Regions from separate parts of the Streptomyces sp. NPDC002181 genome, predicted to be linked through region 2. Evidence: predicted binding sites of a transcription regulator. Region 2 holds the regulator's gene; the other holds the start of a gene.
The links. Region 2 encodes HspR, which represses chaperone genes until heat shock. Its sites were predicted from a motif close to TTGAGNNNNNNNNNCTCAA; they were not measured.

Region 1: the regulator HspR is predicted to act here: its motif matches at 3,156-3,174, upstream of lon (endopeptidase La).

The regions. Positions count from the first base shown of each region.
Region 1 covers NZ_JBIASC010000001.1:484,167-489,448, forward strand. Annotated here, with positions in the region: gene ACFYXV_RS02195 (protein phosphatase 2C domain-containing protein) at 1-125, shown strand, start outside; gene ACFYXV_RS02200 (MarR family winged helix-turn-helix transcriptional regulator) at 129-581, opposite strand; gene lon (endopeptidase La) at 734-3,133, opposite strand; gene ACFYXV_RS02210 (DUF4097 domain-containing protein) at 3,361-4,113, opposite strand; gene ACFYXV_RS02215 (sulfurtransferase) at 4,199-5,065, opposite strand; gene ACFYXV_RS02220 (hypothetical protein) at 5,255-5,282, shown strand, end outside.
Region 2 covers NZ_JBIASC010000005.1:386,065-391,346, forward strand. Annotated here, with positions in the region: gene dnaK (molecular chaperone DnaK) at 1-344, shown strand, start outside; gene grpE (nucleotide exchange factor GrpE) at 344-1,015, shown strand; gene dnaJ (molecular chaperone DnaJ) at 1,055-2,242, shown strand; gene ACFYXV_RS16810 (heat shock protein transcriptional repressor HspR) at 2,245-2,697, shown strand; gene ACFYXV_RS16815 (helix-turn-helix transcriptional regulator) at 2,809-3,822, opposite strand; gene ACFYXV_RS16820 ((2Fe-2S)-binding protein) at 4,149-4,463, shown strand; gene ACFYXV_RS16825 (pyridoxamine 5'-phosphate oxidase family protein) at 4,669-5,082, opposite strand; gene clpB (ATP-dependent chaperone ClpB) at 5,209-5,282, shown strand, end outside.

The sequences.
Region 1 (5,282 bases), on a different contig from region 2:
TGCTCCGCAAGGAGGGCGCGCAGTCCCTGATCGCCCGGGTCCGCACCCTGGAGTCGGACCCGGCCCGCGCGCACGGGCGCGGCAAGCGCCACGACGACGCCTCGGCGGCGTACGCGGAGCTGTAGCGGCTACTCCGCTCCCTGGTTCAGCTGGTGCAGGAGCCGGGCGAGTTCGGCCACTTCCCCGCGGTCCCAGTCGGCGAGCTTGCGCATGTACTGCTCGCGCCTGGCCCCCCGTACGCGCAGGAACCGCTCCCGGCCCTCGTCCGTGAGGCCGACCAGGAAGGCCCGGCCGTCGGCCGGGTCCGGTTCGCGCGCCACCAGCCCCAGCAGCTCCAGGGCCCGCAGCTGGCGGCTCATGGTGGCCTTGCCGACGCCGAAGTAGGCGGCGAGCTCGGTGGCCCGCTGCCGGCCCGCCGCCTCCAGCCGCACGAGCAGCCCGTACGCCGCCGGCTCCAGCTCGGGGTGGAGCGCGCGGGCCATCTCCCCGGACGAGGCCCTGGCACGCCGGAGGAAGACGGACAGCTCCCGCTCCAGGGCAAGGAACTCCTGGTCTTCGCTTCCGTGCACGTCCGCTCCCATCGGTGGTGTCCTGAGGCACCAGTATTTCGCAGCGCCCCGCCGCCCGCCCCGGGACCCCGCCGCACCGGCCTTCCGGGGAGAAGGGCGGTGAAGCCGGCCCCCGGGACCACGTGGGTCCCGGGGGCCGGCTTCACCGTCGCGAGAGGGACCGGTCAGGCGGCCGCGGGCACCGCCACGGCCTCCGCCTGACTGAGGGCCAGTTCCAGTACCTGGCGCACGTCCGTCACCGGGTGGACCTCCAGTCCCTCCAGCACCTCGGACGGGACGTCGTCCAGGTCGGCCTCGTTCCGCTTCGGGATGATCACGGTGGTCAGGCCGGCCCGGTGCGCGGCCAGCAGCTTCTGCTTGACCCCGCCGATGGGCAGGACGCGCCCGGTGAGGGAGACCTCGCCGGTCATGGCCACGTCCGTGCGCACCTGCCGCCCGGAGAGCAGCGAGGCGAGGGCCGTGGTCATCGTGATGCCCGCGCTCGGGCCGTCCTTCGGCACCGCGCCCGCCGGGAAGTGGATGTGCACGCCCCGGTCCTTCAGGTCGGCGACCGGTAGCTCCAGCTCCGCGCCGTGCGAGCGCAGGAAGCTGAGCGCGATCTGCGCCGACTCCTTCATCACGTCGCCGAGCTGGCCGGTGAGGGTGAGTCCGGCGGCCCCGGTCTCGGGGTCGGCCAGCGAGGCCTCGACGAACAGGACGTCGCCGCCCGCGCCGGTGACGGCGAGTCCGGTGGCCACCCCGGGCACGGCGGTGCGCCGCTCGGCGGGGTCCTGCGCGGACTCCGGGACGTGGTGCGGGCGTCCGATGAGCCCGCGCAGGTCGTCGGCGCCGATGCGCAGCGGCAGCTCCCGCTCCCCCAGCTCGTGCTGGGAGGCCACCTTGCGCAGCAGTCGCGCGATGGACCGCTCCAGGGTGCGCACGCCCGCCTCGCGGGTGTACTCCCCTGCCAGCCTGCGCAGGGCGTCCTCCTCCAGCACCACCTCTTCGGCGCCGAGGCCGGCGCGCTCCAGCTGGCGGGGCAGCAGGTGGTCCCGGGCGATGACGACCTTCTCGTCCTCGGTGTATCCGTCGAGGCGCACGAGCTCCATGCGGTCGGCGAGCGCCTCGGGGATGGCTTCCAGGACGTTGGCGGTGGCCAGGAACACCACGTCGCTGAGGTCCAGCTCCACTTCCAGGTAGTGGTCCCGGAAGGTGTGGTTCTGGGCGGGGTCCAGGACCTCCAGCAGCGCGGCCGCCGGGTCCCCGCGGAAGTCCGACCCGACCTTGTCGATCTCGTCGAGCAGGACGACCGGGTTCATGGACCCGGCTTCCTTGATGGCCCGTACGATCCGGCCGGGCAGGGCGCCGACGTACGTGCGGCGGTGGCCGCGGATCTCGGCCTCGTCGCGGACGCCGCCGAGGGCGACGCGGACGAACTTGCGGCCCATGGCGTGCGCGACGGACTCCCCGAGGGAGGTCTTGCCGACGCCGGGCGGCCCGACGAGGGCCAGGACGGCGCCGCCGCGGCGGCCTCCGATGACGCCCATGCCGCGCTCGCTGCGCCGCTTGCGCACGGCGAGGTACTCGGTGATGCGGTCCTTGACGTCGCTCAGCCCGGCGTGCTCGGCGTCGAGGACGGCGCGGGCGCCGCGGATGTCGTACTCGTCCTCGGTCCGCTCGTTCCAGGGCAGTTCGAGGACGGTGTCGAGCCAGGTGCGGATCCAGGAGCCCTCGGGTGACTGGTCACTGGAGCGCTCCAGCTTGTCGACCTCCTTGAGCGCGGCCTCCCGTACGTTCTCGGGCAGGTCGGCGCCCTCGACCCGGGCCCGGTAGTCGTCGGACTCCTCGCCGTCCTTCTCGCCGTTCAGCTCGCGCAGTTCCTTGCGGACGGCCTCCAGCTGACGGCGCAGCAGGAACTCGCGCTGCTGCTTCTCGACGCCGTCCTGGACGTCCTTGGCGATGGACTCGGCGACGTCCTGCTCGGCGAGGTGGTCGCGCAGCCAGCTGATGGCCAGCTTGAGGCGGGCGACGGGGTCGGCGGTCTCCAGCAGCTCGACCTTCTGGGCGACCGTCAGGAACGGCGAGTACCCGGAGTTGTCGGCGAGCGCGGACACCCCTTCGATCTGCTGGACCCGGTCCACGACCTGCCAGGCTCCGCGCTTCTTGAGCCAGCTGGTGGCGAGTGCCTTGTACTCCTTGACGAGCTCGGTGACGGACCCGGGCAGCGGGTCGGGCAGCCGCTCGTCGACGCTCTCGCCCTCGACCCAGAGCGCGGCCCCGGGCCCGGTGGTGCCGGCTCCGATCCTGACGCGGCCGACACCGCGGATGAGCGCGCCGGGGTCCCCGTCGGAGAGCCGCCCCACCTGCTCGACGGTCCCGAGCACACCGGTGCCGGCGTACTTCCCGTCGACCCGCGGCACGAGCAGCACCCGGGGCTTCCCGCTGCGGACCGCCGCCTGGGCGGCCTCGACGGCCCCCCGCACCTCGGCGTCGGACAGGTCCAGCGGAACGACCATCCCAGGCAGCACGACCTCGTCGTCGAGCGGCAGCACGGGCAGAGTGAGCGTTACGGACGTCGAAGCCATGATCTTCCCTCCGGCAGTGAAGTTGAGCTATGCCGACTCAATGCATGTGCGCCCCCCAATGTTCCCCAACCACCGTTCGCCCCCGGCGAACACCCGGAGCACCCCCGTCGCCACACCCGGTGCGCGCCCGGCCTCTCCACCCGGAACCCGGCGCCGACCTCGCACGACGCCGACGGCGCCGGCGGCGGGCGGCGGGCGGCGGGCGGCCGGCGGCGGGCGGCGCGGGGTCAGCCCGCCGGCCGGATGCGGATGTCGCCCGAGGAGGTGCGGACCGAGAGGCGGGACGGGGCACCGGAAGTGGTGGGGAGGGTGTCGCGGGTGCCCGAGGTGGTGGCCGCGGTGATGTCGTACGGGGCCCGGGGGACGCTCAGGGTGATGTCGCCCGAGCGGGATTGCGCCGTCACCCTGGCCGGCGGGCTCGTGAACGCCACGCGGGCGTCGCCCGAGGAGGTGCGGAGGTCCGCCTCCGGGGCGGTCAGGGCGGTGGCGGTGACCGACCCCGACGAGGTACGGACCTTCAGGGGGCCGGCGATGCGGTCGGCGCTGACGTCGCCGGAGGAGGACGAGAGGTCCGCCCCCGCCACCCCCCTCACCGAAATGCGGCCGCTGCCGCTCGCCAGCGTCACCGTGGCCGAGGCCGGGACCTCCAGGCGGTAGTCGACGCGGCAGGAGTCCGTGCACCCGTCCGTGAGGGTGAGGACGCCTTGCGACATCCGCCGGCCCGGCTTCGGCTCGGCGCCGCCGCGGTAGTGGACGGTCCGCCGGACCGTGACCCCCGGGCCCGTGCCGGGGGTCACCTCGACGGAGCCGCTCCGGGCCTCCTTCACCTCGACCGCGCTGACGGCCTCGGCCACCGTCTCGTCGGCCGTGGCCGTCCGCTGCCCGGTGTCCTCGAAGGAGCAGCCGTAGAGCAGCAGTCCGGCGGTCATGAGGACGACCACCGTCCGGCTGAAGCGCAATGACGTGATGTGGGAAGGCATGCGTTCGAGTGTGGTGTCCGGGCCGCCCTCTTTCGATGGGGGTCGTACCCCTGCCCGGGGTGGGGCCAGCCCCCGGTCCGAGCCGTCAGCCCGTGGCGGCCGGGAGTTCGGGGCGGCCGGCCCAGTCCGTCCAGGAGCCGTCGTAGACCGCCAGGGAGGAGCGGCCCGCGAGGGTGGCGCCCAGAGCGAGGACGCAGGCCGTCACGCCCGAGCCGCAGCTGAAGTAGAGCCGTTCCCGGTCACCGGTCAACGCCGCGAACACCTCGCGGAGTTCCCCGGCCGGCCGCATCAGGCCGCCGCGCTGGAGGTCCCCGAACGGCAGGTTCACCGCGCCGGGCATGTGGCCCCCGCGCAGCCCCGGCCGCGGCTCGGGGGCCGTGCCGGTGAAGCGTTCGCGCGTACGGGCGTCCAGTACGAGCGCCCCCGGATCGGCGAGGGCCGCCCCGACGGCGGCGAAGTCCACCAGCAGCCCCGGCCGCGGCCGGGCCGTGAAGGAGCCGGGCGGGCCCTCGTACGCGGGTCCGCCCTCCGCGACGGGCAGTCCGGCGGCGGTCCAGGCGGGCAGCCCGCCGTCCAGGACGGCCGCCCGGTCGAAGCCCATGGCGCGCAGCATCCACCAGGCCCGTGCGCTGGAGTAGAGGCCGGCGCCGTCGTAGACGACGACCGTGCTCGTGTCGTCGACACCGAGCGCGCGCAGCGCCTCCTCGAACGCGGCGGCCGCGGGCATGGTGTGCGGGGCGGGGGCGCCGTGGTCGGACAGGTCGCCGTCGAGGTCGAAGGGGCGCGCCCCCGGGATCCGCCGGCCGGCGCCGCGGTGGGCGCCCACGGAGGCGTCGAACACGACGAGCCCCGGCTCGCCGAGCCGGCCGGCCAGCCAGTCCACGCCGACCAGCGGGCCGGGCGGCGGCCCGGGCCGGGCGGGGGCCTCTGCGGGCGGGCGGATCGTGGTCATGCGGCACCTCCGGACGGTCGGCGGGCCGAAGACGTGGCGGCCCGTCACGCACATCCTCCTACGAAGTCGCGGCGCTCCGGCAAGGCACCTTGCCCATGAGGTAGTTGGCCGTATTTCGTCTCTGCTCCGGGCCCCGGGTACCGCACCATGGCGGTCCCCGGGGAGCCGGGGCCAAGGCTTGGGGGAGCCGTGACGGAGACGACCAGCGAGCAGCACG
Region 2 (5,282 bases):
AGGCGGCCGAGTCCCGCAACCAGGGCGAGCAGCTCGTCTACCAGACGGAGAAGTTCGTCAAGGACAACGAGGACAAGGTCCCGGCCGAGGTCAAGACCGAGGTCGAGGCCGCCGTCGCCGAGCTGAAGGAAAAGCTCAAGGGCGAGGACACCGCCGAGATCCGCACCGCGACCGAGAAGCTCGCCGCGGTCAGCCAGAAGCTGGGCCAGGCCATCTACGCCGACGCACAGGCCGCCGGTGCAGCCACCGGTGACGCGGGCCAGGCCGGAGCCGCGGACGCCGCCGACGACGTCGTCGACGCCGAGATCGTGGACGAGGACAAGCCGAAGGGCGGCGCTGCCTGATGTCGGAGGAGACCCCGGGTTTCGAGGAGAAGCCCGAAGTCCCCACCGGCGCCACGGCTGACGACGCCGCCGAGCCGAAGGCCGCAGCTTCCTCCGAGGAGGAGGCCGCGGCCCCGGCCGGGGACTCCGGAGCAAAGTCCGCTCAGGACACGGCTCTCCTGGCGCAGCTGGACCAGGCCCGTACCGCGCTCGGCGAGCGCACCGCGGACCTCCAGCGGCTCCAGGCGGAGTACCAGAACTACCGCCGCCGGGTCGAGCGGGACCGCATCGCCGTCAAGGAGATCGCGGTCGCGTCCCTCCTGACGGAGCTGCTCCCGACCCTGGACGACATCGGCCGGGCGCGGGACCATGGCGAGCTGGTCGGCGGCTTCAAGTCGGTGGCCGAATCGCTGGAGACCGCCGCGGCCAAGATGGGGCTGCAGCAGTTCGGCAAGGAGGGCGAGCCCTTCGACCCGACGATCCACGAGGCCCTGATGCACTCGTACGCGCCGGACGTCACCGAGGACACCTGCGTGGCGATCCTGCAGCCGGGGTACCGGATCGGCGAGCGTACGATCCGCCCCGCGCGGGTCGCGGTGGCCGAGCCCCAGCCGGGCGCGGCCACCAAGTCCGAGTCGGCCGAGGCCGACGCGCCTTCGGACGAGGACACGGATGCCCCCGACAAGGGCTGATGTTGCACCAGTAGCGGTACGAGAGGAGGGACACCGGGGATGAGCACGAAGGACTTCGTCGAGAAGGACTACTACAAGGTCCTCGGTGTCCCGAAGGACGCCACCGAGGCCGAGATCAAGAAGGCGTACCGGAAGCTCGCGCGCGAGTTCCACCCGGACGCCAACAAGGGCGACGCCTCGGCCGAGGAGCGCTTCAAGGAGATCTCCGAGGCGAACGACATCCTCGGTGACGCCAAGAAGCGCAAGGAGTACGACGAGGCCCGCGCCCTGTTCGGGAACGGCGGCTTCCGCCCCGGTCCCGGCGGGGGCGGCGGCTCGTTCAACTTCGACCTGGGCGACCTGTTCGGCGGCAACCAGCAGGGTGGCGGCGCGGGCGCCGGCGGCTTCGGCGGCGGCGGCCTGGGCGATGTGTTCGGCGGACTGTTCAACCGCGGCGGCGCCGGCCCCGGCACGCGCGTCCAACCGCGCCGCGGCCAGGACATCGAATCGGAGGTCACCCTCTCCTTCACGGAGGCGGTGGACGGGGCCACGGTCCCGCTCCGGATGTCCTCCCAGGCGCCCTGCAAGGCCTGTTCGGGCACCGGCGACAAGAACGGCACGCCGCGCGTGTGCCCGACCTGCGTCGGCACCGGCCAGGTCTCCCGGGGCAGCGGCGGCGGCTTCTCGCTGACCGACCCCTGCGCCGACTGCAAGGGCCGCGGCCTGATCGCGGAGACCCCCTGTGACGTCTGCAAGGGCAGCGGGCGGGCCAAGTCCTCCCGCACCATGCAGGTCCGCATCCCGCCGGGCGTCTCCGACAGCCAGCGGATCCGGCTGCGCGGCAAGGGCGCTCCGGGCGAGCGCGGCGGCCCCGCCGGCGACCTGTACGTGGTCGTCCACGTCGGCACCCACCCGGTGTTCGGCCGCAAGGACGACAACCTGACGGTCACCGTCCCGGTGACGATCGCCGAGGCCGCCCTGGGCGCCGACATCAAGGTCCCGACCCTGAACGGCCCCTCGGTGACGCTGAAGCTGCCGCCGGGCACCCCCAGCGGCCGCACGATGCGGGCCCGCGGCAAGGGAGCGGTCCGCAAGGACGGCACCCGCGGGGACCTGCTGGTGACGGTCGAGGTCGCGGTGCCGGCCGAGCTGTCGGACAAGGCCCGCGAGGCGCTGGAGATGTACCGCGACGCGACGGAGTCGGAGGACCCGCGCGCCGTGCTGTTCGAGTCCGCGAAGGGAGCATGATCATGGACGGCCGCCGCAGGAGCCACTACCAGCTCAACGACGACACTCCTGTCTACGTCATCTCGGTGGCCGCCCAGCTCTCGGGCCTGCATCCGCAGACCCTGCGCCAGTACGACCGGCTCGGCCTGGTCTCCCCGGACCGGACGGCCGGCCGCGGCCGTCGCTACTCGGCCCGCGACATCGAACTGCTCCGCACGGTGCAGGCGCTGTCCCAGGACGAGGGCATCAACCTGGCCGGGATCAAGCGGATCATCGAGCTGGAGAACCAGGTCGCGGCGCTCCAGCAGCGCGTGGCCGAGCTCTCGGCGGCGGTGGACGGCGCTGCGGCCGTGCTCCAGCAGCGCGAGGCCCAGGTGCACGCCTCGTACCGGCGGGATCTGGTCAAGTACCAGCCGCCGGTGCCGGGCAACGCACTGGTCGTCTGGCGCCCCGCGCCGAAGCGCCAGGGCGACTGACGCCGCCCTCGCCCGCGTGCACAGGCCCCGTCCGGGATTCCGGGCGGGGCCCGCTCGTTCCAGGGGTGTCGTCGAAGTCCCTTCTGGTCGAAGCCGCTTTGACGACACCCCCTAGTCGCCCTCGTCCTCCAGGATCCCCGAGCGGGCGATGAGGAAGCCCAGCTGGGCCCTGCTGCCGCTGCCGAGGGTGCTGGCCAGCTTCGCGATGTGCGCGCGGCAGGTCCGTACGTTCATGCCCAGACGGCGGGCGATGGCCTCGTCCACGTGCCCCTCGATGAGGAGCTGCGCGATGGTGCGCTGCACGCCCGAGATCCCGCCGCGGGTGTGCTGGTAGGTCACTTCCTCCTGGAGCGGCACGGCGCGGTGCCAGAGCTGCTCGAACACCTTGATGAGGTAGTCCACCAGTCCGGGGTGGCGCAGCTCCAGGGCGACTTGGCGGTCGTCGCTGGCCGGGATGAACGCGACGGTCCGGTCGAAGATGATGAGGCGCTCGAAGAGCTCCTCCAGCGTGCGCACCTCCACCTTGCCGGCCTTGAGGAGGTCGACGTACGCGAGCGTGCCGCGGCTGTGCCGGACGGTGTGTTGGTAGAGGGTCCGGATCCGGACACCGCGGTCGGTCAGCGGCTGGTCGCGCTCCAGGGCCTCGGTCAGCTCCAGGCTGGGGCGGGCGCCGCCGGGCTGGATGGTGAGCATCTCGGTGTGGCACTCGGCCGTGGCGAGGTTGAGGGCGGCGTTGATGGGGTCGAAGCCTTCGAGGACCGTGATGGCGTGGGTGCTCGCCGGATTCTGCGCGCTGATGGCCAGAAATGGTTCGAACGCTTCGGACAGTTCGAGCGAATCGCGCCGTCTGTCGCGGATCTCGCGTTCGATCGGATGCAGCCGCTGTGCGAGTGCCACCGCCGGTGGAACCGGACGGAGGGAATTTGCGTCATCAGGATCTGGCTGCAACAACGCCAGATCGAGCAGGCAAGGCGCCGTTTTGACGTCCCCACGTGCGATACGTCCCGTGCGCAGTGCGCTCGTGTAGAGCCGTGCCCCCTCGCCGCACAGCTCGGTGACCGAGTGGGGATGTGTCGCTTTTGTGCTGTTTGTGGTCAAATCTCCACCCCCCAGGGTCCTGAACATGCAAGAACATGATGCATCGTCCCTGTGGCAGCGACGTGCCTGAATGAGCCATCGTCTGACAGGCGGGGGAGAGGATTTCATCAAGTGAGGACGAAGCCGACCATGAACAAGAGAATGCTTCGCTCGGCGCTTGCCACCGTCATCTTCTCGGCTGTGGCCGGTCTGGGACTTGCCGGGGTCACCCTGGGGGGCGCTGAAGGGGGTGCCGCAGGCCTCCAGGCGGCGCCGCTGGAGGACAGCGGATGGCGCGCGGCACCGTTGGACAGCGGATGGCGCTCGGCCCCCGCGGACGCCGATGCCGGCGCCCTTGGCGTGGAGAGCGCGGCATGACCCCCGACGACCGCGGTTTCCGTCGCGAAATGGCCTCTGCCTACCGCTCCGGCTGGCAGTTCATCGACCTCGCCACCGCCATCCCCCACATAGGCGATTCGCTGATGGTCACCCTGTTCGGACAGCCCATTGTCATCACGCGCGAGGAGGACGAGGACGTCCGGGCGTACCGGTGCCTGCGCCGCCCCCGCGGCGCGCCGCAGCCCGTCCGCTGCGAGGTGCGCTACGGAATGGTCTTCGTCAACCTTGATCAGCGCGACCACCAGCTCTTCGAACCCGACATCACCACCGCCACCCCCCGCAGTGCCTGAAGCGATTCCCCCGTCGTTGCAGATCGCTCCAGGTGCTTCCCCCACACAACGGCGCCATCGTGGACCTGACCACGATGGCGCCGTTGTGATGTCCGCGTCCAGTGCTTGAACCGGACAAAGGTGAAAGCTGAACCGTTCCGCCGGTTCGATCCCGGGGCCGCCGGTTCGGGCACGGTCCCGCGGGTTCGGGCACGGTCCCGCCGGTTCAGGCCCGGCCCATCGCCCGGTCCAGGGTGATCTCCAGGACGACCCGGTCCGGATTGGGCGAGGGCGTCCGCCCGTACCGCTCCGCGTAGCGCGCCACCGCCTCGGCGACCGAGGCCTCGTCCGTGCGGATCACCGCGTGCCCCTCCAGGGTGGCCCAGCGGCGCCCCGCCATCTGGCAGACCGCGACCCGGGCCGGCCCCGCCTGCGTCCCCTGCGCCGCCAGCACGTTGCGGATCTTCTTGCTGTTCTTGCTGCTGATCACCCGGGCCAGGCCGGCCTCCGGGTCGTACGTGACGCCCACCGGCACCACGTGCGGGGTCCCGTCGGGGCGCGGGGTGGTCAGGGTGCAGACGTGCCGCTCCCGCCAGAAGGCGAGGTACTCGGGCGTCGGGTTGAGTACGTCAAGAGCCATGGCCCGAGGGTACGGGAGGGCGCCGATTCCGCCCTTGAGTGGAATAGACTCAACTTTGCGGACGCTGCCATACTCAAAGAGCGGGACCACCCCTGTGTCCGACCTGTCTGAGAGGAGAAGTCGCACGTGGATGCCGAGCTGACCAACAAGAGCCGGGACGCCCTGAACGCGGCCACGAGCCGTGCCGTGAAGGACGGCCA